DNA from 3 places in the Cryobacterium sp. Y62 genome. Region 1 is predicted to be linked to each of the others. Evidence: riboswitches for the same ligand, from Rfam matches in the RefSeq annotation. Region 1 holds a riboswitch; each other region holds the start of a gene.
The links. A riboswitch is a leader RNA that binds a small molecule or an ion and turns the genes downstream of it on or off. The one in region 1 is predicted to bind thiamine pyrophosphate.
Positions count from the first base shown of each region.

Region 1 (6,055 bases):
TCACGCACGGTGATCTCTCGCCAGGACGCGGCCAGTGCATCGAACAGCAGAACGCGCCCCAGCAGGGTGCGCCCGACGCCGGTGATCAATTTCACGACCTCGGTCACCATCATGGACCCGACGGCTGCGCAGAGCATCCCGAAGACCCCACCCTCCGAGCACGACGGAACGGATCCCGCGGCGGGCGGCTCTGGGTACAGATCCCGGTAGGTCGGTCCGTGTTTCTCCCAGAAGACGCTGACCTGCCCATCGAAGCGCAAGATGGACCCCCAGACACAGGGTTTGCCGAGCAGGGCGGCGGCGTCGTTGACCAGGTAGCGCGTGGCGAAGTTGTCGGTTCCATCCACAATCAGGTCGTAGTCGGCAAACAGCGCGAGGGCGTTGGGCGAATCGAGCCGAGTGTCATGAAGCCGCACCGTGACCAGCGGGTTCAGCTCCGCGACCGCGTCACGGGCCGAATCCAGTTTGGACCGCCCCACATCCGTCACACCGTGAATCACCTGACGCTGCAGGTTACTGAGGTCGACGATGTCGTCGTCGACGATCCCGAGAGTGCCAACACCGGCGGCGGCAAGATAGAGCAGCACCGGCGAGCCAAGGCCGCCGGCGCCGATCACGAGCACCTTGGCGTTCTTCAGCCTTCGCTGGCCGAGCGTGCCGATCTCGGGAATCATGATGTGCCGAGAATAGCGTTCCATTTCCAAGGCGGTCAGGGCGGCGGCTGGTTCCGCCACAGGTGGCAGCATGCTCACAGGTCTGGGCGTCCTTCCATGGCGGAAGATGCCAGGGCGTGCTGGCGTTTCGGTATTCGCCCGGCCTGGGCGGCGAGCCGACCGGCGATGACGGCATGTTTGAAGGCCGAAGCCATTCGCACCGGATCCTGCGCCCTCGTCACGGCCGTGGCCAGAAGCACGGCGTCGCAGCCCAGCTCCATCGCCAGCGCCGCATCCGACGCCGTGCCGATTCCGGCATCGAGTACCACTGGAACGCCGGCCCGGGCCACGATCAGCTCAATATTGTGCGGGTTCAGGATGCCGAGGCCCGTGCCGATCGGGGCGCCGAGCGGCATGATGGCGACGGCTCCCAGATTCTCCAACCGCAAAGCCAGCACCGGGTCGTCGTTGGTATAGGCAAAGACCTTGAAGCCGCGGGCGACCAGCTGTTCCGTGGCGTCTACCAGCTCGACGGCATCCGGCAGCAACGTGTGCTCCTCGGCAATGACCTCCAACTTGACCCAGTCGGTTTCCAGCGCCTCGCGGGCCAGCTCCGCCGTCAGCACGGCTTCGCGGGCGGTGAAGCAGCCGGCCGTGTTGGGGAGCACACGGATTCCGTTGTCGATGAGCAGGTCAAACAGGGACCCGGCCATGTCGGGGCTGTACCGGCGCATGGCCACGGTCGTCAGCTCAGTACCGGAAGCCAGCAGGGCAGCGCCCAGCCCGTCGAGGCTCGGGGCTCCGCCGGTGCCCATAATCAGACGCGAGGTCAGGTGCACCCCGTCGATCAGCAACGAATCACGACCCGTTTCTTCGCCGACGCTCGCGGATTCATGGAGGCTCGCGCGTTCCTGGAGACGGGCGGATTCATGGAAATTCAGTGTGTCCCGGGTAATCATCGGTCTAGCCTCCCTGCACTGCCGCGATGATTTCGATGTCGTCACCGAGGTTCAGTGCCGTGGTCGACCACTGGCTCCGCGGCACCACGGCGGCATTCAGGGCGACGGCGACGCCGAGCCGCTTCCCATCCGCCGCCTGACCGTCCGGCGCAATCCGGCGTCCGGTTGCCTCCCCGACCAGATCGGTGACGGTCTCGCCCCGCGTGTGCGCACGCGCGGCTCCGTTGAGGGTGATGCCGGGCAGCGTTGCGTCGGTCAGGCGTGTTTCAGCCACGGATGGTTCAGCCAATCTGGGCCTCCTTCGAGATGGTGGGTCGTGAAAAACGGTCGGGACGAAAGCGGCTCCACCGTGCGTCGGTCGTGCCGTCAATCAGTTGCCTGCAGAGCTGAGCCGCGATCGGGGTGAGCAGCACACCGTGGCGGAAAAAACCCGTTGCGATGATCAGACCGGCAATGTCTCGACCGCCGAGTCCCGGGGCGCGGGACACGCGTCCGAGCAGCGGCGCATTGTCGGGTGTTCCCGGCCGCGCGCGGGCCGTGGTCTCAATGAGTTCCAACTCGGCGACGGCAGGCACGAGCACCTGGGCATCCCGCAGCAGTTGATGCACACCGCCGGCGGATACCGCCGCAGAACCGTCCTCGCGGGAAGTTGCGCCGATCACGAGCGTGCCGTCGGAACGCGGAACGAGATACACCGGTAGGCCGCGGACCAGTCCGCGAATGGTTGCCGTGAGCAGTGGCTGGAGGCGCTCTGGAATGCGCAGGCGCAGGATGTCTCCGTAAACGGGACGCAGCGGTAATTTCAGCCCGGCGGGCAGCCCGTCGAGCTGGGAAGCGGCCAGGCCGTTGGCGACGATCACCTCGCCCGCGTTCACCGAAGAGCCATCGGCGAGGGTGACGCCGGTGACTCGCGATGTGGTATCCGAATGGTTTTCATGCACCAGCCGGACGGCGTTCTGACGAATCGAGTGATTGTGGGTCCATTTGTCGTTCCTGGCGGTGACCGCGATGGCGGATTCCAGCCGACCGGCCAATAGTCGGGGATCGGCCTGATGATCCTGTTCGACGTTAAAGGCGCTGGACAGTTGGGGACCCAACAGGGGTTCCATGGACCGTGCCTCGCGGATGGTCAGCGGCTGCACCAGTAGTCCATGTCGAAGCTGCACCTCGCGCAGATCGGCCAACGCCTGTCGGTCGGCGGCGTCCGCGCCCACGGTTATCGTTCTGGTCAGCCGGTACCCGGTGGAGGCTTCAGACGTCTCGAGCGGTTTCACAAAGGCTGGATACAACGCCGCGGAGGCCAGCGTCAGCTCCAGGAGGTCTTCTTCCTGATAGTGCAGCTCGCTGACCGGAGCCAGCATGCCTGCTGCCGCATATGTTGCCCCCGAGGCCGGCGCTGGGTCGATGACGGCGACGGTACGGCCGGATTGCGCCGCAGTCCAGGCAATTCCGAGACCGATAATGCCAGCGCCGATCACGGCCACATCTACGTCTGCCAGAACATGTGATTCAGTCAAAAAGCATTCCTTCCCTACGCCGGTACTAGCCGGATCAGGTCTGTTGTTGAACACAACACGGTCGGCCGGTGAATGAGTAACCGGTGCCCTCTCAGCCTGTCTCCCCGATGTGGTGCAGGCTCCCGTAGATCGCCTTTAGTATAGTTCCAATGGCCCACGATCACGCCCAGCTGTACCTGTGCACGGATGCCCGCACCGAGCGCGGTGATTTTTCCGCGTTCCTGGATGCCGCCTTCGAGGGGGGAGTCGACATCATCCAGCTCCGGGATAAAACCCTCGAGGCTGCCGAGGAACTGGAACTCCTGCGCGTGCTCCAGAGCTCAGCCGAGCGCCACGGCAAGTTGTGGGCCGTCAACGACCGGGCGGACATCGCATCCGTCAGCCAAGCGCCGGTCTTGCACATCGGCCAGAAAGATCTCCCGCTGGCTTCCGCCCGCTCTCTTCTGGGCCCCAAAACCAGAATCGGACTCTCCAGCCATACGCCGGAGCAGGTGACCGACGCGCTGGCCGCCCCCGGCCTTGACTACTTCTGTGTCGGCCCGGTCTGGGCGACGCCCACCAAACCCGGGCGTGCCGCCGTCGGGTTGGAACTGGTGCGGTACGCCGCGGAACGGGTGCTGGCGGCCGAAAGCACGCAGCCCTGGTATGCCATTGGGGGCATCGACCTGGAAAACGTCGAGCAGGTCGTCGCGGCCGGAGCGAGTCGTATCGTGGTCGTTCGTGCGATCACCGAGGCGGCGGATCCGACGGAGGCCGCCCGGAAAATCCACGCTTGCCTGCCACCACTGGATTAGGCCTCGGGTGTCGGAGACTCAGGAGCCAGAGCCTCGACTGATACGGGTGACTTTGGCCGGGGCAGGCCGAGGTGTCCGCGCAACGTGCTGGCGGCATACTCGCGGCGGAACAGCCCCCGCCGCTGCAGCACCGGAACCACATGGTCCACGAAATCGTCGATGCCTCCCGGCAGGGTTGGCGGCATCAGATTGAAGCCGTCGGCGCCGCCGTGTTCAAACCATCGGGTCATCTCATCCGCAATCTGCTCCGGAGTGCCCACCATCGTGGCGTGCCCGCCGCCGGCCGCCAGGCGGCCCAGCAGCTCGCGCACAGTCGGGCGCGCCTTGGACTCGGCGGTGGATTGTTCGGTGGCGATGATGCGCAGGATGGTGGCGTATCGGCCTTGGGGCCCGGTGAATTCGCTCAGCGGTGGCAGGGCCGGAATCGGCGCGTCCAGCTCCCAGTCCATGCAGTCCTGCCCGATGAACTGGCCCAGCTGGCGGAGGGAATCCTCGGCTGGCAGCAGGTCGTCCAGCTCCCGTTGCAGCGCCCTGGCCTCGGCTTCGGTGGAACCCACGTAGGTCACGAGCCCCGGCATGATCGCCACGGCATCCGGGTTGCGACCGGCTGCGCGAATCCGGGCCTTGACGTCGAGGTAGTACTCGCAGGCACTGTCAAGATCGGCGGCGACGGCGTAAATGGCCTCCGCCCGGCGGGCGGCCAGCTCTCGGCCAGGCTCGGAGGAACCGGCCTGAAACAGCACCGGATGCCCCTGCGGCGGGCGCGGCACGTTCAGTGGCCCGTCCACCCGGAAGTGTTCCCCGCAGTGGTTGATCGGGTTCACGCGGCCCGGGTCCGCGTAGTTGCCGGCCCGGTCATAACGCAGCGCGTCATCGGCCCAGGAATCCCACAGTCGCAGAACGACGTCCACAAACTCGTCGGCGCGGGCATAGCGCCCCGCGTGGTCCGGCATCTGCTCCAGCCCGTGATTGCGGGCCTCAGCGTCGAACATGGATGTCACGACATTCCAACCGACTCGGCCACCGGAAATATGGTCCAATGATGCCAGCATCCGCGCGGCGTGGAACGGGGTGTAAAACGTGCTGGAGACGGTGCTGACCAGCCCGATTCGTTTCGTGGCCCGACTCATGGCGGCCAGGGCTGTCAGCGGCTCGAGGAACCCGCGGGGGCCATCGGCGACATTACCGGCCGACTGACCGTCCGCGAAGAACACCGCATCCAGCAGTCCGCGCTCGGCCGTGCGGGCCAGCTCCTCAAAATAACCGACATCTCCCAGCCGCTCCGCCGACGATTCCGAATGCCGCCACGCCGCTTTGTGGTGCCCGCAGCCCGAGATGAACAAGTTCAGGTGCATGCTGCGCACTGCGCGGGGCATCAGCCCATCACCAGTCCGCCGTCAACCACCAGATTTTGTCCGGTAACCGATCGCGACCAGGGTGAGGCGAAGAAGAGCGCGGCGTCCGCGAACTCCTCCGGCGTGGTGACCCGGCGAAGGGGTGTTCCGGCCGCAATCAGGTCAAAGACCGCTTCCGGCGTGGCCGACCTGGCATCCGTGGTGCGCAAGAGTCCGCCCGAAACCATGTTTACGGTGATGCCGTCCGGGCCCAGATCGTGCGCGAGGGTGCGGGTCAGCGAAAGCAGAGCAGCCTTGGCCGCGGTGTAGTCGTGGTAAGGGACCACCGGGTTTTGGAAGAGGTTAGTGCCAACATTGATGATCCGCCCAAAGCCGGTCGCACGCATCCCGGGCAGCGCCGACTGCACGGTGTTGAGGGCACCGCGAACGGTACCGGAAAATTGCTGATCCAGGTTTTCCCAGGTCAATGCGTCCGCGTGCGGCCGGGCATCCCCATTGAACGAGAAATCGGCAAGGGCATTATTGATGACGGTGTTGATCGGCGAGCCGAAATACGCCGCCGCCTCATCGACCAGGGCAGCGACCTGGGCAGGATCACACACGTCCGACTGAATGGCCACCGCTCGTTTCGGGAATGCGGCGGCGGTTTCTCGGGCGGCGGCGGCACTGCCCAGGTAGTTAACCACCACTCGGGCGTCTTCGCCTAGGAACGATTGCACCAGGCGGGCCCCGAGCCCACGGGCGCCACCGGTGAACAACACCACCTGGTCACGGATG
Region 1 covers NZ_PJJK01000078.1:13,331-19,385, reverse strand. The annotation lists gene moeB (molybdopterin-synthase adenylyltransferase MoeB) at 1-746, opposite strand, end outside; gene CXY71_RS03115 (thiazole synthase) at 749-1,612, opposite strand; gene thiS (sulfur carrier protein ThiS) at 1,617-1,847, opposite strand; gene thiO (glycine oxidase ThiO) at 1,894-3,129, opposite strand; TPP riboswitch at 3,124-3,262, opposite strand; gene thiE (thiamine phosphate synthase) at 3,279-3,923, shown strand; gene CXY71_RS03095 (LLM class flavin-dependent oxidoreductase) at 3,920-5,299, opposite strand; gene CXY71_RS03090 (3-oxoacyl-ACP reductase) at 5,299-6,055, opposite strand, start outside.

Region 2 (11,899 bases), on a different contig from region 1:
GGGCCGCCGCTCAAGCGTGCCCTGCGGCAGCTCGTCATCGGCCTCGGCGCGGCCGCGGTGACCTACCTGCTCGGCTTGGTCTTCGGCACCTCGATCGGCTGACCCTCGGCCGGGCCGACCACGACGGCGAGTCCGGTCTGGCCGCACCACCGGAACGTGTGTGCCCCGTCGGCTAGGAGAGCCGGTGTCGGTGCCCGGTCGCGCAGGCGCTCGGTCAGCCCCGGCAGTCGCAGCAGTGCGCCGGTGGCGAGGTGGACGTCGGTCGAGACGACGACCCGCGCGCTGGCGTTGATGACCGTCACCGGCACACCGCCTGCGCCCAGGCGCGGCACGAGTTCGCGCTCGATCTGATCCACCGACAGGTCGATTCCGACCACGCCGATTAGCTCGGATCCGCCGCGGTAGACCGGCAGGGTCAGCGTGAGGGTGTACTCGTCGGTGCACAGATAGTCCACGTAGGGCCCGGTCACGTGCCGGCGCCCGGTCTGGGCGGGAATCCGCCACCATTCCAACGCCGTGTAGTCGCGGAAACTCTCATCGTGAGGATCTTCAACCGTTTCCAAATGATGGATGCCGGTGGCCGGCAGCGCAGACTCCGCCTGGTTCTGCCCGCCCAGCCACCAAGCCAGGTGCCAACCCAAGAAGCTCGGCGCGGAGACGAAGCCGGCCCCGATCACCATCCCATCGGAGTCGGCGAGTTCCGTTCTGACCAGGGTTTCGATCAGGGGATCGAGTGTGGTCTGGCCGCAGTCGGGCTGGCTGGCGCAGTCTTCGACCCGCGCGGCCCAGCCCTCGAGGCGCGCGAACACGGGGTCGAAGACGGCCGCTATCCGGGACACGCTGGCGAAGCTTTGCGCATCGCTGTGAATGAGCGACTCGAACGTCATGAGCGGGTCTCCTCGCGCTCCGGTGTCGTTGTTCTGGCTGGCATTTGTGACACGCTTTCCTGTTCCAGAATGGACTTGGCCTCGATCAGCCACTCGATGGAGTCGGTGATCTGGGTCACGGTGAGCTGCCGGGCCCGAGCGCCGTTCTCGGCGACGACGGCGGCGACCGTCTCGCGTTGCACCGCACGGCAGCGTTCCCGCCGGAGGGGGTCGCGCAGGCTGAGCCAGAGCAGGGAGCCGAATTCGGCCTGCAAGCGCAGTTCTTCGCGCACCAGTCGGGCGGACTGGCTCAGCGCGGCCACCTCGAGACGAAACGTGCCCTGGCCGCGGCGCGCGGCATCCGCTGTGCCGGCATCGGCGCGATCGAGAATGCGCTCGAGGTTGTCGATATCTGCCGCACTGGCGCGGTCGGCGGCGAGTTCGGCGGCCAGACCGGCGATCGCGGAATAGTGCACGCCGAGGTCGCGCATTTGAACCCGCGACCAGGCCAGCAGCCGTTCGTCCTGAAGGTCGTTCGCGCCCCGCCCGGCGAACGTGACAAAACTGCCACCGTCGCGGCCGCGCTTGGTGTGCACGAGCTTGTTGCGACGCAGAATCTCAAGTGCTTCTCGGGCGGTGACCGTGGCGACGCCGAGCTGCCTGGCCAGTTCGGCCTCGCTCGGCAGGCGTTCACCGTCGTGCAGCACCCCGAGCACGATGGCATCGGTGAGGCGCTGCAAAACCAGTTCGGCCCGGCCGGCTCCGTCAAGCGGGGTAAAAATAGCCGCGCGGGTTCCCGATCCGGCGCGGATGGACTGCGGCATGGGCTGCTCATTTCAGGTTGTGACCCGACCGTAACATCACGGCGCACTTTTATGACATCTAACTCCATATGATTAGCCTGTGAGTGAGCAGGGAGTCGTTCTATGAGCAGGAAAATATCGTGACCGGTGCGCAGCCCGCCATCCGCTTGACCGGGCTGACCAAGAGTTTTGGCTCGGTCAACGCCGTCGACGGGGTCGACCTCGATATCGTCGCGGGGGAATTCTTCTCCATGCTCGGACCGTCCGGTTCGGGCAAAACCACGGTGTTGCGCCTGATCGCCGGCTTTGAACAGCCCACCAGCGGTACGATTTCGCTGCTCGGCCAGGACGTCACCGACCGGGCGCCGTTTGACCGCGATGTCAATACCGTGTTTCAGGACTACGCCCTGTTTCCGCACATGAGCGTGCTCGATAACGTCGCCTACGGGCTGCGGGTGCGTGGGGTTGCCAAACGGGCCAGGCAGGAGCAGGCCAGACAGGCCCTCGACACCGTGCGGCTCGGTGGATTCGCCGATCGCAAGCCGAGCCAGCTCTCCGGCGGGCAACGCCAGCGGGTCGCCCTGGCACGGGCGACCGTCGTGCAACCCAAGGTGTTGCTGCTGGACGAACCTCTTGGTGCCCTCGACCTCAAGCTGCGCGAGCAGATGCAGGTCGAGCTTAAGGAACTGCAGCGCAATCTCGGCATCACCTTCATCTTCGTCACCCACGATCAGCAGGAGGCGCTCACCCTCAGCGACCGCATCGCGGTGTTCAACGAGGGCAGGATCGAGCAGCTCGGCACGCCGGCCGAGATCTACGAGCGACCATCTTCGCCCTTCGTCGCGGCTTTCGTGGGCACGTCCAATATTTTCGACGACGACATCTCTCGCGCGCTCCTTGGCCGAAACGGCACCCATTCGGTGCGTCCGGAGAAGATCAGCGTGACCACCGAGAACCTGCCCCTGAACGCCGATCGCACCGCGGCCGGCGTTCTCGCGGAGGTCATCTACGTCGGCAGCAGCACCCAGCTCATCGTCGATCTCGACGTCGGAACGCGCGTCGTCGTACTCGAACAAAACGATGCGCATCGTGTGGCGACAAACGGACGCGGCGCTCGGGTCACCGTGGGCTGGAACAGCTCCGACATCGTCACCCTCGCCGAGCCTGCCCTCTCTTCCCACCCCTGACCGATTCACGAATGGAGAACGTCATGAAACGCACCCCCGCACGCCGAACATCGCTCACCCTCACCGGTGTAGCGATCCTGACTACCGCACTGCTCCTCACCGCCTGCGGCACCAGCCAGGGCGGCGGCGCGACCGAACCGACCGAGGCTCAGACCGAACTCGGCGAGCTGGAGGGCAGCGTCTCCCTGCTGGCCTGGCCGGGCTACGTCGAGGACGGCAGCAACGACCCAGAGGTTGACTGGGTGAGCGCGTTCGAAGACGAGACCGGCTGCACCGTCACGAGCAAAACCTACGGCACTTCCGACGAAGCGTTCAGCCTCATGAAGACCGGTGACTACGACGTCGTCGCTGCCTCCGGTGACGCCTCGCTGCGGCTCGTGGCCGCCGGTGATGTCGCCCCCGTCAACACCGACCTCATTCCCAACTATGAGGGCATCTTCGACTTTCTAAAGATGCAGTCCTGGAACAGTGTCGACGGTGTCTCCTACGGCATTCCGCACGGCTACGGCGCCAACCTGCTGATGTACAACACGGAGGTCGTGACCCCGGCGCCAACGTCCTGGGACGTGGTGTTCGACAAGTCGTCCGCCTATAAGGGTGCTGTGACAGCCTACGATTCGCCGATTTCCATAGCGGATGCCGCCGTCTACCTCATGACGCACCAGCCGGAACTGAAAATTGAGAACCCGTACGCTCTGGACGAGACGCAGCTGGCGGCATCCGTTCAACTGCTCAAGGATCAGCGCGTGAACATCGGCGAATACTGGTCGGACTATCTCAAGGAGGTGCAGGCCTTCGAGACCGGCGACACCGTCGTCGGAACCACCTGGCAGGTTATCCGCGACTCGCTCGCCGAGGGCACCCCGGCCGAGGTCGTGCTGCCCGATGAAGGCGCGACCGGCTGGTCGGACACCTGGATGATCGCCGCCAACGCGAAGAGCCCCAACTGCGCCTACGCCTGGCTCGACTACATCGCGAGTCCGGAGGCCAACGCGCAGGCCACCGAGTACTTCGGTGAGGCGCCCTCCAACGCCGGTGCCTGCGACTTCACGGTCAACCCCGATCACTGCGAGAGTTACCACGCCGGCGATGCCGAGTACGCTGCGCAGATCTGGTACTGGTCAACGCCGATCGCTGAATGCCTCGATGGGCGCACCAACGTGAAATGCACCGACTACTCCGACTGGACCACGGCCTGGCAGGAAATCAAGGGCTAGCGCCCCGAATAGAGGTAGACCATGACGGTTGACGCTTCCGCGCCACCCCGTCGGGCGGTGGTGCCCCAGCCGCGGGGCACCATCGCCCGGCAGGGCTCGGTATTTCTCAGTCGGCATTCGCGCTTGCGGCTGTCTCTGCTACTAAGCGCGCCCCTGTTCTGGCTCGGGCTGGTCTACATCGCTGCCCTCGCCGCGCTGTTGATCACCGCTCTGTGGACCGTTGATTCGTTCACCGGGCAGATCTCGCAGACCTGGACGGTCGACAACATCGTGGCGGTGCTGACCGGTTCGCTCTATCAAACTGTGACGCTGCGAACGGTCGGTGTGGCGCTGCTCGTCACGATCATCGACATTGTGATCGCCCTGCCGATCGCGTTCTACATGGCGAAGGTGGCCAGCCCGCGCGCGCAACGCCTCCTCGTGATCGCCATTCTGATGCCGCTCTGGGCGAGCTACCTCGTCAAGGCCTACGCCTGGCGTTCGGTGCTGTCTCAGGGCGGCATCTTCGAATGGATGATGTCGCCGTTCGGTGGGCACAGCCCGGGTTACGGGCTGCCGGCGACGATCATCACGCTGTCGTATCTCTGGCTGCCGTACGTGATTCTGCCGATTTATGCGGGCCTGGAGCGGGTACCGGATTCGCTGCTGGAAGCATCCGCTGATCTCGGTGGTGGCACCTGGTCGACGCTGCGCCTGGTGGTGCTGCCGATGATCTGGCCGGCCATCATCGCCGGGTCGATCTTCAGCTTCTCGCTCTCCCTCGGCGACTACATCACCGTGAATATCGTCGGCGGTGCCAATCAGATGCTCGGCAACCTCGTCTATACCAATGTGGGCGCGGCGAACAATCTGCCGCTCGCTGCGGCAATCGCGCTCATTCCCATTCTGATCATCTTCGCCTACCTGGCTGCCGTGCGGCGCACGGGTGCGCTCAATAATCTGTAGGAGCCTGTCATGCGTCTGAGTCGACCGGCACGTGGACTGCTCGCGGCCATCACGGCCGTAGTGTTGGCCCTGATCTACCTCCCGCTGCTCGTGGTGTTCGTGAACTCGTTCAGCACCAGCAAGAATCTCACCTGGCCGCCGCCGGGCTTCACCCTGGAATGGTGGGCAAAGGCCTTTCAGAGCGAGGGTGCCCTCGAGGCGGTCTTGACCAGCCTGCAGGTGGCGCTCGCCTCGACGGCGGTCGCGCTCGTGCTCGGCACCCTCATCTCCCTCGGACTGCAGCGCTTCGAATTCTTCGGGCGGGACGCCATTAGCCTGCTGGTGATCCTGCCGATCGCGCTACCCGGCATCGTCACCGGCATCGCACTGAACAACGCCTTTCGCACCGGCCTGGGCGTACAGCTGTCGATTTTGACGCTCATCATCGCTCACGCCACGTTCTGCATCGTGACCGTGTTCAACAACGTGATCGCCCGACTGCGCCGTCTCGGCACCAGCCTCGAAGACGCATCCTCCGATCTCGGCGCCGGTATCTGGACCACGTTTCGGCTGGTCACCTTTCCGCAATTGCGCTCGGCGCTGTTCGCCGGGGGACTGCTCGCCTTCGCCCTGAGCTTCGATGAGATCATCGTGACGACGTTCACGGCCGGGTCGAGCGTGAAGACCCTGCCGTTGTGGATTTTGGATAACCTGTTCCGACCCAACCAGGCCCCGGTCGTCAACGTCATCGCTGTGGTGCTCGTGCTCGTCTCGATCATTCCCATCTACTTTGCGCAGCGCATCGCCGGCGCCGAGAAAGTTGTGCGCTAACCGTTCCCGCGGAGAAAGAGTCAGGCCGTGCCGTCTCGTGCCACCGGGGGCTAATTCAGGAAACGCGAACCACCGGCAACCGGGCGCCACGTGTTTTCGGGGCACGAACTGATCGCCCGTCCGGATTTCCTGACTTAGCCACCAGGAACGGCCATAACGGGGCAAGGGAGGGGCATCTGGCTCTCGTTGTAGTGGATAGGCGGAGGATCGGGTTAGGGTTCTTCGGTGGGTAGACAGGATGGCAGTGGACGGCAGGTGTCGGCGGGCGACGTCGACGACCGTTCGGCGACCGTGCTGCACGTCGACCTCGACGCGTTCTTCGTATCGGTCGAGCTGCTGTCGCACCCCGAGTACGTCAACCTGCCGGTGATCGTTGGCCACCGCGGTGGCCGGTCGGTCGTCACGGCGGCGAACTACATTGCCCGCAAATACGGTGTGAACTCGGCTATGCCGATGGTGCTCGCACTGCGGCAATGCCCGAATGCCATCGTGCTCGAGCCGCACATCGGGCTCTATCGCGACTTTTCCACCCGGGTCATGAGAATTTTCGATGACGTGACCCCGCTGGTGGAACGGCTGGGCATCGACGAGGCCTTTCTCGACGTGGCCGGCGCGACCAACCTATTCGGCTCACCGGCCGTGATCGGTGAGATCATTCGTGCGCGAGTGTTCGCCGAGACCGGGCTTATCTGCTCGGTGGGCGCGGCTTCCACCAAGTTCGTCGCCAAACTCGCCTCCGGCCTGGCCAAACCCAACGGACTGCTCGTCGTTCCCGCCGAGGATACGGTCGAGTTTCTGCATCCGCTGCCTGTCGCCGCGCTGTGGGGCGTCGGGGCCGCCACCGAGCAGGCGCTGAGTCGACTCGGCCTGAAACTGATCGGAGATATCGCGCACACGCCACTGGCGGTGCTGCGCAAAGCGCTGGGGGAAGCATCCGGTCAGAAACTGTTCGACCTGTCCTGGGGTCGCGACCCGCGCGCGGTGACGCTGGAGCGGGAGGAGAAGAGCATCGGCCACGAGGTGACCTTTGAACACGATGTGACGGATGTTGACCGGTTGCGCAGCGAATTGCTGCGGCAATGCGCTCTCGTGGCGGTGCGGCTGCGGCGGGGCGATCTCGTGGCCCGGCGTGTCTCCCTCAAGCTGCGCTACACCGACTTCAGCACGGTGACCCGGTCGCGCACGCTCGCCGAACCCAGCAATGTGGGCCGGCGCATCTACGAAGAGGCGGTGGCCGCGTTCGACCTGCTGGCGGCCTCAGGTATTCGGGTGCGGCTGATCGGGGTACGTGCAGAGCAGCTTGGCACGGCATCTGGCTCGGTCGGACTCTGGGACCCGGACGAAGACTGGCGCGGCGCGGAGCTGGCCGTGGATACCGTGACCGAGCGATTCGGTGTGGGAACCGTGCGGCCCGCCTCGCACTTCAAACCTCGCCCCTGACGTCTCAGTCGCGCTAACCTGTTGGCATGACCAGCCTCCCGGAAAAACTCGCAGAAACGTTCCGTTCCGCCGGTGTGAAGTCGGCATACGGTGAACCCGTGCAGATTGATGGCGTCACCCTGGTGCCTGTCGCGCTCGCCTACTACGGCTTCGGAGGCGGTGATGCCGGTGAGGGTGGAGCTGGTTCCGGCGGGGGAGGCGGCGGCGTGTCACTGCCGATCGGCGCCTACGTCAAGTCGGGCGGTACAGCCCGGTTTGAGCCGAACGTCATCGCCCTGCTCGCCGTCGGTGTGCCATTTCTCATCGTCGCCGGTCGCGCCCTGGCCCGGGTGATCAGAGCCCTAAAGAAGTAGACGTACCCTGTGCACCTGGCCCGGGCCCGGAAAGTGGGCCCATGATAGAACATGGGCGCACGGAGCTAAGGTAGGCCCGCACCGGTGTGGCGCAACCGCCGCGCGGCGCGCGGGCGACGCCCGAATCGTCGCCGCACCCAGCGCGGAACTCTTGGGCGCAGCCAAGCGGGAAAGTGCCAGGGGCCGCTCACCGACAGACCCTGCGCTATTCGCCGCCGCCGCAGAACGAACCGGCGCATGAGCAGCAGATACAGGGCCGCCAAAACGAGCAGAACGCCGATGCTCATGTCGTGATCACCATGCCGTCAGTCTAAGCGGGGCACTATACTTAGGTACGATCACGGGAGTCCGGTACACCGGGCTGAGAGGAAGCTGAATAAGCTTCGACCGTCGAACCTGATCTGGATAATGCCAGCGCAGGGAGGCTTCTCAATCCCGTGCCCTGTATTCACCTACGGAAAGGGCACGACACAGTGCACGCTACAACGAGTTCACTCAAGCAATCTGTTTCATCACAAGCCACTAAGCGCAACTTTCGCTGGCGCGTCGTCGACATCGTCGTAGCGAGCGTCATCGGTGTCGCGAGCGGTGTTATCTTCTGGGCCTGGGGCCTCGCGTGGTCCCCGCTCAGCGCGATTCTCGCGTTCACGCCCGGGCTTGAAGGCCTTTTAGCCGGCGGCTGGCTGTTCGCCGGTGTGCTTGGGGGCCTCATCATTCGCAAGCCCGGTGCGGCTCTGTACACCGAAGTTGTTGCCGCCGTCGTCTCCATGCTGATCGGAACCCAGTGGGGATTCTCCACCCTGATCTGGGGCGTCGTTGAAGGACTCGGTGCCGAAATCATTCTGGCCCTGTTCCTCTACTCCAACTGGCGGCTCGGCGTCGCACTGCTCGCCGGTGCCGGCGCGGGTGTTGCTGTTGGATTGCTCGACACAACTCTCACGAGCTATGCGGCACTGGATTTTGGCTACAAGGCCGTCTACTTCGTCTCCGCCGTCGTCTCTGGCACGGTGCTGGCCGGGTTGCTGTCCTGGCTCGCCGTGCGCGGTCTGGCCCGAACCGGCGCCCTCAGCCGGTTCGCCGCCGGTCGGGAAGGGTCGCGCGCGCCCGCTGCCGCGATCAGCTAGCGGATGCCTGAAACTTCGCCGATCCCGCACGGCCGCGACCCGCGGATCCCGGCCGTGCGGGTTCCCTCTGCTCTGATTCGAAACCCGCAGATCCGAGCGGCGCACATTCGCGCCAGTGACTGGGGCTGGCGCCACGCCGGTCGCCACAACCAAGCGGTCTCCGGTCTTGACCTGCAGATCGAGCCCGGCGAACGGGTGCTCCTGCTTGGGGCCAGTGGTGCAGGCAAAAGTACCCTGGTGCACGCTCTCGCCGGGGTGCTCGGTGACGCCGAAGACGGCGACGAAACGGGCAGTCTGCTCATCGATGGGCATCGCGCCGCCGAGGCGCGCGGGCGGGTCGGCCTGGTGCTGCAGGACCCGGATTCTCAGGTCGTGCTCGCCCGGGTCGGCGACGACGTCGCTTTCGGCTGCGAGAATTTCGCCGTGCCGCGTGCCGAGATCTGGCCTCGGGTGCGGCAGGCCCTCACCGAGGTCGGTCTGGACCTGCCTCTTAACCATCCTACTTCAAGCCTGAGCGGTGGGCAAAAGCAGCGCCTGGCCCTGGCCGGTGTGCTCGCCATGCGGCCGGGGCTGCTGCTGCTCGACGAGCCAACCGCGAACCTCGACCCGGGCGGGGTCATCGATGTGCGGGATGCCGTCGTGCGCTCGCTCGACCACTCCGGGGCAACGTTGGTGGTCATCGAGCATCGGGTCGAGGTCTGGCAAGACGTCGTTGACCGCGTCATCGTGCTCGACCCGACGGGCGGTGTGCTCGCGGACGGTCCGACCCGCGAAATCCTGTCCAGCCAGGGTGAGCGGTTGGCGCAGGCCGGCGTCTGGGTACCCGCCCGGCCACCACGGTTTCCCACGCGGCACCCGATCCGGCATCCTGAGACCCTGCTGCGGGCGGAGGGACTCGCAGTCGGTCGCGTTCCGTTTGGCCGGCGCACGGCATCCGTTGTCGCCGATGGCATCACCTTCGACCTGCGCGCGGGCACAGCGACTGTCGTGACCGGGCCGAACGGTGCCGGAAAGTCCACCCTGGCGCTCACGCTGGCCGGGCTGCTAAAACCCGCCGGCGGGGCACTGCGAGCAAGCGATGACTTTTCAGCCGGTATCCCGGCCGAGCCGCACCGGTGGCGCTCGAAACAGCTACTCACCCGCATTGGGACGGTGTTTCAGGACCCCGAGCACCAGTTTCTGGCCGCTACCGTGCGCGATGACCTGCTGATCGGCCCGCGCGCTCTCGGGCTCAGCGTGGCCGAGCAGAGCACCCGGGTTGGTGATCTGATGCATCGACTGCGACTGGATCATCTCGCCGACGCCAACCCGTTCACGTTGTCGGGTGGCGAGAAGAGGCGGATGTCCGTAGCCACCGTTCTTGCCACCCGGCCCCGTCTGCTCGTGCTCGATGAGCCGACGTTCGGGCAGGATTCCCGCACCTGGCAGGAACTCGTGATCCTGCTGGCTGAGCAACTCGACGAAGGAACCGCGCTGGTTGCGGTCACCCACGACGCGCAGTTCGTCAGTGCCCTCGCCGACGAAGAATACCGGCTGGGCATGCCCGACTCGATCAGGCTCGGGGCGGACGCCCGATGAGTTTGCTGACCCCGACGATTCGCCCAAGCGTTGTCGCCCGACTCAACCCGGTCTCCAAACTGACCGTGGCCCTCATCGTGAGCTGCGCACTGCTGCTCTCCATCGACTGGGTGTCGGCTGGCGTCGCCCTGCTGCTCGAGGCTGCGCTGTTGTTCTGGTGTGGCCTGGGCGCCAGGCAGTTCTGGTTGCGAACCGCGCCGGTGTGGATCGCAGCCCCGATGGCGTCCGTTACGACGGTGCTCTACGGCGAAGATTCCGGCGCGCTGCTGTGGCAGTTCGGCTTCATCTCGGTGACCGAGGGCTCAGCGCAACTGGGACTGGCCATCGGGCTGCGCGTGCTTGCAATCGGCCTGCCCGGCATCGTCTTGTTAGCGACGACCGACCCGACCGACCTCGCCGACGGGCTCGCCCAGATATTGCGTCTGCCGTCCCGCTTCGTGCTCGGCGGACTCGCCGGACTGCGCCTGGTCGGCATGTTCATCGAAGATTGGCACTCGCTCACCCTCGCCCGACGGGCCCGCGGAGTCGGTGACGGCGGCGGCGTACGGGGTGCTGCCCGACGATTCTTCGGTCCGGCCTTCTCTTTGCTTGTCATCTCGGTACGGCGCGGCAGCAAACTCGCCACGGCCATGGAAGCCCGCGGCTTCGGCAGCGACGAACCGCGCACCTGGGCTAGGCTCTCCCGATTTCGGGCAGCGGATGCTGTGCTCGTCACAATTGGATTCGTGATTGCTACCACCGCCATCGGCGTTGCGGTGTGGGCAGAGACCTGGAGCTTCATTCTTGCCTGAGGCAGAGTCTGGCGCCCGCGCGGAGCTGCTGGCGCCGGTGCTGCAGGCCGTCGCCGCTGCCGGGCCGAACCCGGTGGTACTCATTGACGGGCCAAGCGGCGCGGGCAAGAGCACCCTCGCTGACGCCTTAGCCCGGCAGTGGCCGGGCAGTCATACCCCGCAGCTCGTGCGCATGGATGACATCTACCCCGGCTGGGACGGACTCGATGCCGCTATTCGGCATCTGCGGTGGCACGTTCTCGAACCCCGGCGAGCAGGCGGGGTCGCGGCGTGGCAGCGCTACGACTGGAGCGCGAATCAGCGAGCGGAGTGGCATCCGCTTGCCGAAGAACGACCACTGATCGTTGAGGGCTGCGGTACTCTCGCGGCCGCGCATGAGCCGCTCAGCGACGTACGCGTCTGGCTGGCCGCCGATGACGACCTGCGCAAACAACGAGCGCTCGACCGCGATGGCGAGGCGTTTCGAACGCACTGGGACCAGTGGCAGGAAGAATGGGCGGCCTACCTCACGGAGGAGGAACCCGAACGTCGTGCCACCGTGCGCGTCAGGGCGCCTGCGACACAGACGATCGACCCCCAGGGCATCGCGGGATTCGCAGGACTAGATTGGAACCCATGAATACCTCCGACCGTGACGATGCCGGTGCCCCCACCCTGTATACCGCCGAGTTCATCGACGGCCCGCTCGAGGGCCAGATCGATTCCCGGGCGCTCGTGCGCGGTAAACACGCCGCCCGCATCAGCATGGTCGCCGCCGTCGCCGGTCTGGAATCGGTGTTCTGGTA
Region 2 covers NZ_PJJK01000105.1:8,897-20,795, reverse strand. The annotation lists gene CXY71_RS09500 (VIT1/CCC1 transporter family protein) at 1-102, shown strand, start outside; gene CXY71_RS09495 (cache domain-containing protein) at 63-887, opposite strand; gene CXY71_RS09490 (FadR/GntR family transcriptional regulator) at 884-1,690, opposite strand; gene CXY71_RS09485 (ABC transporter ATP-binding protein) at 1,774-2,856, shown strand; gene CXY71_RS09480 (ABC transporter substrate-binding protein) at 2,880-4,073, shown strand; gene CXY71_RS09475 (ABC transporter permease) at 4,095-5,018, shown strand; gene CXY71_RS09470 (ABC transporter permease) at 5,028-5,828, shown strand; gene dinB (DNA polymerase IV) at 6,054-7,268, shown strand; gene CXY71_RS09460 (hypothetical protein) at 7,295-7,621, shown strand; gene CXY71_RS20690 (hypothetical protein) at 7,687-7,908, opposite strand; TPP riboswitch at 7,952-8,061, shown strand; gene CXY71_RS09455 (ECF transporter S component) at 8,095-8,745, shown strand; gene CXY71_RS09450 (ABC transporter ATP-binding protein) at 8,749-10,323, shown strand; gene CXY71_RS09445 (energy-coupling factor transporter transmembrane protein EcfT) at 10,320-11,114, shown strand; gene CXY71_RS09440 (AAA family ATPase) at 11,107-11,733, shown strand; gene CXY71_RS09435 (hypothetical protein) at 11,730-11,899, shown strand, end outside.
Region 2: it holds a riboswitch for thiamine pyrophosphate, as region 1 does, so the genes downstream of both, CXY71_RS09455 (ECF transporter S component) here and thiO (glycine oxidase ThiO) in region 1, are expected to answer to the same signal.

Region 3 (11,899 bases), on a different contig from region 1:
GCCGAGTGACCGAATGCCGGCGCGCACGGCGGGCTCCCCCAACCCGCCGGAGCAACCGGTGACGGCGAGCAATTCAGTTTCGAGAGGCAGCCAGCATCCGTTTCGATTAAGCGACGGCCCGTGCTGGGCGAGCACGTCGACCGTGGGGCCATCGGCAATGACGGTTCCGGCCTCGCCGAGCACGAGGGCGCGCGGCGGCAGCCCAGCGATACCCCCCGTGCCTGCGAACTCGTCGATGCGGTGTTCGACCAGCACGACGGCCGGCCGGTAGGTGTCGACGGCCGAACGGATGGCGCGGCGCACGGCGCCAAGGCCCGCCGCGTCGAGCATCGAGGTGGGTTCGTCCAGCAAGAGCACGGCCGGTTCGGCGATGAGGGTGGCGGCGAGGGCAATGCGCTGGCCTTCCCCACCGGACAGCTGCGCGGTGGACCGGTGTCGCAGCATTCGTGCCTGCACAGCGTCAAGCGCGCGATCGATGCGAGCTGAAATGAGCGCCGGGTCGATACAGCGGTTTTCGAGCGGCAGCGCGAGTTCCTGTTCGACATCGGGCAGGCAGACCGACGACGAGGGGTCTTGCGCGACCACGCCGACGAGCCGGGACAGCTCGACGACGGAGGTATCGGCGGTGAACGTCCGGCCCAAGTGCACACTGCCGCCGAGGGAGGCCACGACCGAGTGCGGAATGACACCGGTGATGGTCTGCAACAGGGTTGATTTACCCGAGCCGGAGGCGCCGACCACGATGAGCTGCTCGCCCGGTGCGAGGCGCACCGACACGTCGGTCAGTACCGCATCCTGCCGACGCGGGAATCGCACCGATACGTCCTGCAGCGTCAGGATATCGGTCTCAGGCATGGGCGAGACGGTCGCGGCCGATCGCGAAGTTGTCGACGACGCCGGTCTTGTCGAGGGCATCGACGATGATTTTGGCGAACAGCCCGCCGATAATCACGCCGGAGATCAGCTGGATGGCGAGGCGCAGCAAAAAGATCTCCTGGCCGTACCAGCCAGAGCGAAATGCCGAGTAGAAGAACACCAGCCCGGCGCCGAGCAGCCCCGAGAGCGCGTAGGTTCGCCAGCTGTAGTTGCGGTATCGGGTGAGAGCGAACGGAATCTCGCTGCCGGCGCCCTGAATGGCGGCGCCGACGAAGAGCAGCGGCCCAACCATGGAACCGAGAAAGACGACCTCGATCACCGAAGCGATCACCTCCGCAAAGATGCCGGCGAACGGGCGTCGTACGATGGCGATCGCGATCGGGGCGACGAGCAGCCAGGAGCCGAGCAGAAAGTGCTGCGCGAGGTCGCCGGCCGGACCCATCGCGATCGACAGGGCGGTCCAGGCCTGCACGAAAATCCAGTACAGAAAGCCGAACACGACACCGAGCACGACGACAAGAACGAGATCTTTCAGGCTCCAACGCTTATTGTGAGCGGATGCCGGCCGGCTTAGGTCAGGACGCATTGGAATTCACGCTCGGGCTGTTGATGGAAATCGTCGCGTGGGTCGCCACGTGCTGCACGGTTCGGCCGGCCACGATCCAGCCGGCGGCGATGACCTGCAGCACCAGGGCGAGGTCGCCCTCGAGCCGGGTGACGAAGTGTTCGCTGTGCACAGCGAGCCCGGAGCTCTTGGCGCTGTCGATCGCAGCGTAGATGTCGCGCATGTGATCTGCGGAACCGGCGTCGTCTTCCAGTGGATAGAGTGCCCATTCCGCGACGGCGTGCACGCCGGTGGGGGCGAGGTCCACGACCTCGGCGAACAGTCCGCCGGTGGGCGGCAGGGCGCAGGTGACCTCGCCGGGGCATCCTCGGGAGAATTGCACCGTTGCCGTCACGTGGGCGCCGCTGCGGCTTGCGCCCGCCACGACCTGGCTGACGTAACGCAGCAGATCGGGTTCGGCGCCCGATAGGTAGGTGCTGACGACGCCGGTCTGGGTGGTGAGCCCGGTGGAGTCGGCCGCCTTCAAAGCGCCGAGAATGACGGCGGCATAGTCGTCGCGCATGACGGCGAGGGTGAGGCGCGCGCCAATGCCGAATTCTGCCGGGGTGGCGGTGAAAATTGGAGTTGGAATGATCGTGCCCATTTCTTTCGTGGGGGCACGGGAATGACGAGTCAGCCTCCCTGCGCTGGCATGATCCAGATCAGGTTCGACGGTCGAAGCCTCTGCAGCTTCCTCTCAGCCCGATTAATCGGACTCCCGTGTTGATACAACGCAAGTATGGCATGCCCTAGCCGGGTCGAGGTCGCAAAGGTTGGTGGCCCGGGCTCGGCGCGCGAAAGCCGAGCCGGGCAGGGGTGCCGAGGCCATGGTTCGAGTAGACAGTCTGGCTAACTAGTGAGACTATGTAGTCATGCAACCGAAATCCTGGCCAGCCGAGTGGATGCGCGCCGCCCTCGGCCTCTGCGTGCTTCGCACGCTCGCGCCCGGCCCGACCTACGGTTACGCGATCGCCTCGGCGCTCGAATCCGCCGGCTTCGGCGTTATCAAGGGCGGCACTCTCTATCCGCTGCTGACCCGCTTTGAAGCCGCGGGCTGGATCGCCGCCGAGTGGCGACCGGGCGCCGGGGGACCGGGCCGCAAATACTTCGCGCTCACCGACTCCGGGCAGTACGAGCTCTCTGACCAATCCGGTCAGTGGAAGCTCTTCGCTACCACCGTGCATGACCATTTGCAGAAAGGGCCGGCTGCATGATGACCAGCAACCACCACGATCACGACAGCAGCGATTCGGGCAGAACTGCGGGAGGCCCCGCTGGTTCAGGCGGCGCCGCTGCGAGTGACGTCGTTTACAGCACAGCTAACGAGGAGCGCGCCGTTGCTGGCAGTGCGGGCTCGATCAGCGGCCCGGCGGGCATCCGCTCGGCTGAAACCGAGCGCGAGAGCGCAAACGCGGCCTGGCTCGATGATTTCACGATCGAACTGCGCCTGCTCGAGGTTTCCGGCAGCCTCATCGGCGATGCCGTGGCCAGTGCGGGGGAGTTTCTCGAAGATTCCGGCACGACGGCCGAGGAGTCTTTTGGCAGCGCCCAGCGCTACGCGGCCGAGCTCGACCTGCCGGCCGTTGCGAAAGCCAAGACCAATGAAGTCTTGCTGATGAGCGGCATCGGGGTGATCGGGCTGGTCGTTCTCGGCCAAACTGCGTTCCCCCTCGCGGGCGGCGACGACGGCCTAGTTGTCAGAGTGTGGTTGCTCGTGTCCCTCGTGGCGATGGCTTTGATATTGTCCTTGATACCGAGAGCCATTCCGGTGCTGCTGCGCGCGCGTTCACGCCCCTTAGTGCTGGGGATGATCTTCGCCGGAATTGTGTTTGGCGGTGCCGGTCCCGTTCTGCTCAGCGTGTGGCAGGGCCAAACGGTGTTGTTCACCGTTCCCGCGCTGCCGGTTGCCATCGCCGCCGGAATTCTGCTGGTGGTGCCTGCCATTTGGAATCAGGTGCGTCACAATCTCAGTGACGACCCCATTCTGGAACCGGGCGCGGAGCCTGATCAGCGCCCATCGCTGGGGTCGCGCCTTTTCATCGTGGTCACGAACTGGATCCTCGTATTTTATGGCGCCGTCAGCATCGTCCTCGTCTTCGTCCTCTACCCGGACAACCAGTAATGCCCGATCTCGCAATCGAAAGGCTCGGCCCAAGCATGATGACCAGCACTCCACGCGATCATGAAAGTGGCCGAAGGGGCATCCGCTCTGAACAGACGGCCACCAACGATGCCACCTGGTTCGATGAATTCACGATCGAACTGCGGCTGCTCGCCGTGCGCGGCAACGACATTGGCGACGCCGTGGCCAGCGCCCGGGAGTTTCTCGCCGATGCAGGGTCGAGCGCCGAGGAATGCTTCGGCAGCCCTAAGCGCTATGCCGCCGAGCTCAACCTGTCGACCGTTCCGCTAAAAGCGGTGAACGGTCTAGGCCTTCGGGCCGGTCTGGGGGTGTTGGGGCTTTTCGGCTTCACGCTCTCGGCGCTGCCGCTCGTGCAGGGTAAGGCGGTAAAGATCGACCCGGCAACACTTGTGGTCGTTGCTGCCGTGGGCATCGTCGCGGTACTCCTCCCGACATTTCTCAAGGTGTTCGTGCGGATGCGCCTGCGCATCTGGATGATCGTGGTCGCGGCCGTCCTGGGTTTCGGTCCCTCCATTGCGCTCAGCCTGTGGGGCGGCGCAAGGGTGCTCTTCACCGTTCCCGCACTGCCAATCGTGATCGTTTCCACGCTGCTCGTGCTTGTTCCAGCGATCTGGAGCCAGATGCGCCACTCTCCGCACGATGACCCAATCATCGAACCGGGTGGGGCACCGGAACTTCGCCCCACGGTATCGACCCGGCTGTTCCTCGGGATGATGACCTGGTCGATGGTGAACCTGTCGATTGTTGTCTGGCTGTTCGCGCTGTTGGGTGAGCCGCTCGAGCGCTAACGAGCTCAGGGGTACCCCACAAACCAGAGCAGCACAATCGCGACCGGCTGTAGCGCGACAGAAACAGCGAGCAGCCCACGCCGCAGCGGCTTCGACCTGGCGATCGCCGGGTCGCCGAGCAGCGGCGCGAGTGGCAGCAGCAGCCGAAACAGGCTTTGCTGCGGCAGAAATACGGCCACCAAATAGAGTCCGTAGCTCGCCGAATACGCGACGATTTCCGGTCGAAGCGGATGCAGCGCTCGCCGCGACAACCACCACCCAAACCCGGCCACGAGCACGAGCACCAGCACAGTGCCGGCCACGCCGAGGTACTGTCCGGCCATGAGAAACCACGGCGTGAGCGGCACGAACTCGACCCGGCCGACGAAACCGGTCCACCAGGACAGCTCCGTATCGAGGTACGCGTCGGACGCCCCGGTGACTGCGCCGGCCACGAGCGGCCAGGCCAGCCCGGCCGCGGCGATAGCCAGCCCCGCGACCACGATCGACCAGCGCTCGCGCCAGGCAAAGCGATCTCGCTCGCGCCAGCGCAGCACCAGCAGGATCGCGAGGGCGAGCGACAAGGCGAGCACGCCTGGCCGAGTAAACGCGGCCACCACCGCAAGCGGAATCATCAGCAGATAGCGCTTCGACAGCATCAGGCCCAGGCTCGCAAAGACCAGGAACAGAAACAGACTCTCGGCGTAGGCTACCTGCAAAATGAACGACAGCGGCCCGAAACAGAACAGGGCGACTGCCCACAGCGCGCAATGCTCCCCCACCCGCGGGGCGAGCAGCCGGTACAGCATGAGCGCCGCTCCGACCCCGAACGCAATCGCCACGAGCGTGCCAGCGACGTAGAAATCGAGGGCGGTCACCGCCGAGACGCCGCGCACGAGCCACGGAAACATCGGCAGAAAGGCCCAGGCATTCGGCTCGACCTGGCCGGCAGCATCCGTTGGCAGCTCGCTGGGATACCCGTGCAGCGCAATCTGCCGGTAAAAAGAGCTGTCCCAGGAACCCGAGAAGGTGAAGAAATTCGGGTCGCTCCGATAGCTCGCGAAGGGCCAGTCCAAACGAGTCGCGACGGCGAACAGGGTGGCTAGCAGTGTCGTTGTGAGCAGCCGCGAGCCGGCCCAGATCAGCAGCACGAGCCCCCACGGCGGTAGCCGGCCGAGCCAGGGGTGCAGCGCGCGCAGGCGCTGCACCCTGCCCCCGTTCGTCATCGCCCCAGACTAGCGGCGCGGCGGGCGAGCGCGGGCCACCCGACCGACGTGCGGCTGGGTGGGCCGCATCCGATCAAGCAGCAAAGCTAGCAGCAGCGCCTCTGCGGGTTCTGGTCCTGCCGGTCGGTCTGATCCCGCCAGAATTCGCGCGCCGTCATCAGCGGATGCTGCGCGCCGTCAAAGTCGGCAGCATCCGTTTCGCAGCAGGCCGCGTGATGCGCCACATATTTCTCGTAGGCGTCCTCACCGAGGACGCCCTTGAGATACCAGATCACGCCGCGGGCGCCCTTGCGGACGCCCGCCAGAACGGTCATCAGCGGCCCTTGACCTTGATCTTCTTTTCGACCGGAAGGGCATCCCACTCTGCCTGCAGCACCTTCTCTGGCGCAGTCATGATGAATCCGGCCGGGGCGTAGATGCCGTGGTCAATCGACAGCGCCGCGACGAGGGCCATGATGGCCACGAGCGACTCCATGAGTATGCCACCGTAGCCGATGAAGCGAGTCTGGCGTTCCTTCTGAATGAGCTTGGGCGTGGTGCCAGAGGCGATGAGTGCGTGGAAACCGGAGAGGGCGCCGCAGGCGATCGTCACGAACAGAAACGGAAACAGCGTTCCTGCCACGACGGGTCCGGTGCCGGTGGTGGCGAAGCCGCTGACCGCCGGCACGCTGATTTCCGGACGAATGATGACGATCGCCACGGCGAGCATGCCGATCGTACCGATCTTCATGAAGGTTGACAGGTAGTCGCGCGGTGCGAGTAGCAGCCACACGGGCAGAATCGCGGCGATGAAGCCGTAAATGATGATGCCCCAGGCGATAGTAACCTTGTCGAGCAGCAGGTAGGTCTGGCCCCATTCGGTGCCGTTGACCATGCCGCCGCCAACGATGGCGGCGATCAGCAGCACGAAGCCGATGATGGAGATCTCAGTGATCTTGCCCGGGCGGAAGAAGCGCAGGTAGCAACCCATGAACAGCGCAATGGGGATGGTCATTCCGACCGAGAAGACGCCCCACGGGCTCTCGGCGAGGGCATTGGTGACAACGAGCGCGAGAATGGCAACGATGATGACCATAATCACGAGGGTCGCGATGAGGGCAGCGGTGCCGCCGATCACGCCGAGTTCGTCGCGGGCCATCTGTCCGAGGGAACGGCCGCCGCGCCGCATGGAAAAGTGCAGTACGAGGTAGTCCTGTACGGCGCCGGCAAGCACGACGCCGACAATGGTCCAGATCGTACCCGGCAGATAACCCAGCTGGGCGGCCAACACGGGGCCGACCAGGGGGCCAGAGCCGGCGATGGCGGCGAAGTGGTGACCGAACAGAACGTGGCGGTCGTCGGGGCGAACGATGTGCTTCTCGATGAACTTCGAATAGAAGCGGTAGCCGATGAGATAGGTGCAGATCGCGGCGAACACGAACCAGATCGCGTTCACGGTCTCACCGCGCACGACGGCGAGCATGACCCAGCTGAGGCCGCCGAGCAGAGAAATGACCGATCAGATCGCGTTCTTCAGCGGCGTCCACTGGCGATTGTGGGCTTCAAGTTCTTCCGGATTCAGGGCGACCGCGAGGTCGTGCGGAATCCGTTTCAGAGCGGTCGGTGATTCAGTCGTGCTGGACGTGGCGCCCATTTCTCCTCGTTGAGCCAAGACAGATACTGTCAATCTGCACTCTTACGTCACTGCGGCCGGAGCCCCGCCCAGAGGCGGTGCGGGAACGACGGGCGACGTGAGCGCGTAAAATGGACATCCGGGCACTCGCCCGCATTCTGCGCCTTCGACCATTGGAGCCACCGTGGCCGCACCCACTCATCTTGATTCCGTCATCGCCCTCGCCCGCCACCGTGGCTTCGTTTTTCAGGCCGGCGAGATCTACGGCGGTTCCCGCTCCGCCTGGGACTACGGACCCCTCGGTGTCGAGCTCAAAGAGAACATCAAGAAGCAGTGGTGGCGTTCGATGGTCACGAGCCGCGACGATGTCGTCGGCCTCGACTCGAGCGTTATTTTGCCTCGCCAGGTCTGGGAAGCATCCGGTCACGTTGAGGTTTTCAGCGACCCGCTGATCGAGTGCACGAGCTGCCACAAGCGTTTTCGCGCTGACCACCTCGAAGAGCAGTATGAAGAGAAGAAGGGCCGCCCGCCCGAGAACGGTCTCGATGACATTGCCTGCCCCAACTGCGGCAACCGTCACATCTGGACCGAGCCACGTGCCTTCTCCGGTCTGCTCAAGACCTACCTCGGCCCGGTCGATGACGAGGCCGGCATGCACTACCTGCGCCCCGAAACCGCGCAGGGCATCTTCGTGAACTTCGCCAACGTGCTGCAGGCGTCGCGTTCCAAGCCGCCGTTCGGCATCGGCCAGATCGGTAAGAGCTTTCGCAACGAGATCACTCCGGGAAACTTCATCTTTCGCACCCGCGAGTTCGAGCAGATGGAGATGGAATTCTTCGTCGAGCCCGGCACAGACGAGACCTGGCACCAGTACTGGATCGACACCCGGATGAAGTGGTACACCGACCTCGGTATCAACCCCGAGAACCTGCGCCTGTTCGAGCACCCGGCCGAGAAGCTCTCGCACTACTCCAAGCGCACAGTCGACATTGAATATCGCTTCGGATTCACCGGCACCGAGTTCGGCGAGCTCGAGGGCGTGGCAAACCGTGGCGACTTCGACCTGTCGACACACGCTAAGGCATCCGGTAAAGATCTGTCCTACTTCGACCAAACGAAGAACGAGCGCTGGACGCCGTGGGTGATCGAGCCCGCCGCTGGCCTCACTCGCTCGCTCATGGCTTTTCTGGTCGACGCCTATGTTGAGGAAGAGGTTCCGAACGCCAAGGGCGGTGTCGACAAGCGCACCGTGCTCAAGCTTGATCCGCGCCTGGCACCGGTCAAAGCCGCGATCCTGCCGCTGTCGCGCAACGAGCGCCTGTCGCCGATGGCGCGTGAGCTCGCGTCGAGCCTGCGCCAGCTCTGGAACGTCGACTTCGACGACGCCGGAGCGATCGGCCGCCGTTACCGCCGCCAAGACGAGATCGGCACACCGTTCTGCATCACGGTCGACTTCGATTCCCTCGACGATCAGGCCGTCACCGTACGTGATCGCGACACGATGGCACAGGAGCGCGTGCCCCTCGCTGAGCTTGAGGCCTACCTGACCGTGCGGCTGCGCGGCGCCTAGTCCGCTTTGAGAACGGATGCTGGCGGCCGAGTCTGGCCGCCAGCATCCGTCGGGCAGACTGTAAACCATGAAAGCGGTCTATTTCGAAGAATTCGGTGTGCTTCCGGTGCTGCGAGAGGTACCAGAGCCGCTGCTCAGTGCAGCCGGCGTGATCGTGCGGGTCGAGGCGACCGGACTCTGCCGCAGTGACTGGCACGGCTGGCTCGGCCACGAACTGGTCGGCGTGATCGATGCGGTCGGGCCGCTCGTGCGCCGATTTCGCATTGGTCAGCGCGTAACCGTGCCATTCGTCTGCGCCTGCGGCGAGTGCCCGGAGTGCGACGCCGGCAACGGGCAGGTCTGTCGCAACCAGACCCAGCCCGGATTCACCCACTGGGGTTCCTACGCCGAGCGGGTCGCGCTGCACAACGCCGACGTGAATCTCATCGCCATCCCCGATGCCCTCGACGCCGGCGCTGCCGCGCTTCTCGGCTGCCGGTTCGCCACCTACCTCATACCGCGGACTTGTGCACCAGGCGGGGCTGCAGGCGGGTGAAACTCTCGTGGTCGTCGGCTGCGGCGGAGTCGGCCTGAGTGCGGTCATGATCGGGCAGGCGCTCGGCGCGATCGTCATCGCCGTCGACATCAATTCCGACGCGCTCGGAGCGGCGAGCCGGGTGGGAGCCGCTTACGTGGTCAACTCGGCCGGGCTGCCCAACGACGAGGTGGTCGCGCGCATTCGGGCGCTCGTATCAGGGGGTGCAGACGTGAGCCTCGAGGCGCTCGGCCGGGAGAATACGGTCGCCATCGGCATCCGTTCTTTGGCTACGCGCGGACGGCACGTGCAGATCGGCCTGCTTGCCGACGATCCGCGCCTGCCGCTCGGCACGGTGATCGCGCGCGAACTGACTGTGCTGGGCAGCCACGGCATGCCCGCCCGGGACTATCCGGCGCTGCTTGAACTCGTATTGAACGGACGATTGCGCCCGGGGGACTTGATCAACCGCCGAATCAGCCTCGCTGAAGCGCCGGAGGCCCTCGCTGCAATGTCATCGCCCGGGGCGCCCGCCGGAGTCACCCTGATCGAGGTCGCCAGCCCGATATGACCCAGTCCGGCCCGCGCTGTGTGGCTAATTCAGGCAATGCGGGTCACCGTGTGCGGTCGAGTGCCCTGACTCCGGGGTTGATCAGCCTGTACCGGGCCGATTTCCTGAATTAGCCACAGGAAGCGCCGGTGACCGGTCGTCAGGGTGAGCTAGGAGGCGAGCTCCTCGGTGCCGCCGGCGTCCGCTGCGCCGGCGGCGGGCAGCGTAACGTCGATGCTGAACAGGGCATCGAGCCCGGTGAGGTAGGCCTTTTGTTCGCCGGCCCGGGCGAGCTCGCGGGCGCGCACCATGGGGGTGTGCAGTAGTACGCCGGCCAGGTGGCGCAGGGCCGACTCGGTCGCCTCGCTCGAGTCGCCGCGGTTGCGGGCCCGGGCGATTTCGGCGTCGCGCAGCTCGAACACATAGCTGCGCAGGGCGACGACAGCCGGGGTAAGGCTCTGTTCCTCGGCCACATCCGAGAACTTGCGGGCGGCCTTGCCAACGATTTCGCGGGCCTCGGTCGTGGCGTTCAGCTCTTCGAGCGGCGCATGGATGCTGATGGTCTCGAGGTCGAGCAGCTCGACGCCGGGCACCAGGGTCACGTCCGGCGCCACGTTGCGGGGCAGGCCGAGATCGATGATGAGCTGTGGCGGCGCTTCGGGGCCGGTATCGGCCGGGCAGAGACGGGCCGGGGCATCGGCGGTGGCGCCGGCAATCGCGAACGGATCCACGCCGATCTCGGCGCGGCCGCGGGTGATCAGGGCCGCATCGATGACGTGATCGTCGCGCAGTGTGCAGGTGACGACGACGTCGGCACGGGCGACTTCCGCGGCGAAATCGGCCGTGGCAACGGCGTCGATGTCATGGGAGGTGGCGAACCCGACGGCGCGACCGGACGGCGAGTAGACGCGCACGTTCTCGGCGCCGCGGTCACGCAGCGCGGCGAGGGAGGCGCCGGCGTAGCGGCCGGTTCCGACTAGCAATACTCGAGCGCTGGACCAGTCGCTGACCCGGCTTTCGGCTAGTTCGAGGGCGAGACGCACGATCGAACGCCCGGCCGAGCCGATGCCGGTGCGGTTCTTGACTCCGCGCGATGTTTGGGAAGCCCGCTGAAACAGACGCTCCAGTTCCGGACTCGTGGTGCCGTCGGCGCGAGCCTGCTCCAGCGCGCGGCGCACCTGGCCGGCGATCTCGACCTCGCCGACAACGACGGATTCGAGGCCGCTCGTTACGGCGAACAGGTGCTCGGCAACGCCATTGCCGTGCACGAGGGTGAGATTGTCGCGCAGGGTGTCTTCGGTGACGCCAGTGCTGGCGCTGACGGCCTCGATCGCGGCGTACACGGCGGGCAGCGGTGACACGCCATAGGGCTCATCGAGATCGAGGTAGGCCTCGAAACGGTTGCAGGTGGCGACGACGACCGCACCGCTGAGCGGACTGTACTGCTCGACCATGCGCATGGCCGAAGCGCCGCCGCCGACAGACAATTTCTCCAGCACATCGAAGGTGGAGTTTTTGTGACTGGCCGACAGAAGAATGAGCACTAGCCGATTCTACGACTTATTGCTGTACGCTCCCGGCACACATCGTCAGGGATGTTTGAGAGAATGGGCGGGATGATCCTCGACGCGCAGCATCCACTCTCCTCCGGCCTCACCGCCGACTCCCGCCTAATTCAGGCCTATCAAGGCGTTCGGCCCGACGTGACGCCGGTGTGGTTCATGCGTCAGGCCGGGCGATCATTGCCCGAATACCGTGAACTGCGTGTCGGCACGCGCATGCTCGACGTGTGCCTCGACCCCGAACTCGCGAGCGAAATCTCGCTGCAGCCGGTGCGGCGCCACAACGTCGATGCCGGAATCTTCTTCAGCGACATTGTCGTTCCGCTCAAACTCGTCGGTGTTGACGTGGCGATCGTGGCCGGCAAGGGTCCGGTGCTCGGCAAGGCGGTGCGCACGTCAGCGGATGTCGACGAACTCACCGCTCTGGACCCCGCCATTCTCGACGAGGCCCTCGCGCCGATTCGCGACGCAGTGT
Region 3 covers NZ_PJJK01000115.1:138,353-150,251, reverse strand. The annotation lists gene CXY71_RS14895 (ABC transporter ATP-binding protein) at 1-855, opposite strand, end outside; gene CXY71_RS14890 (ECF transporter S component) at 848-1,462, opposite strand; gene CXY71_RS14885 (YkoF family thiamine/hydroxymethylpyrimidine-binding protein) at 1,452-2,084, opposite strand; TPP riboswitch at 2,102-2,212, opposite strand; gene CXY71_RS14880 (PadR family transcriptional regulator) at 2,353-2,694, shown strand; gene CXY71_RS14875 (hypothetical protein) at 2,691-3,602, shown strand; gene CXY71_RS14870 (hypothetical protein) at 3,638-4,411, shown strand; gene CXY71_RS14865 (hypothetical protein) at 4,417-5,616, opposite strand; gene CXY71_RS14860 (YbdD/YjiX family protein) at 5,703-5,930, opposite strand; partial or broken gene CXY71_RS14855 (carbon starvation CstA family protein) at 5,930-7,210, opposite strand; gene CXY71_RS14850 (glycine--tRNA ligase) at 7,413-8,798, shown strand; gene CXY71_RS22705 (alcohol dehydrogenase catalytic domain-containing protein) at 8,866-9,333, shown strand; gene CXY71_RS22700 (zinc-binding dehydrogenase) at 9,305-9,883, shown strand; gene CXY71_RS14840 (glutamyl-tRNA reductase) at 10,033-11,406, opposite strand; gene hemE (uroporphyrinogen decarboxylase) at 11,479-11,899, shown strand, end outside.
Region 3: it holds a riboswitch for thiamine pyrophosphate, as region 1 does, so the genes downstream of both, CXY71_RS14885 (YkoF family thiamine/hydroxymethylpyrimidine-binding protein) here and thiO (glycine oxidase ThiO) in region 1, are expected to answer to the same signal.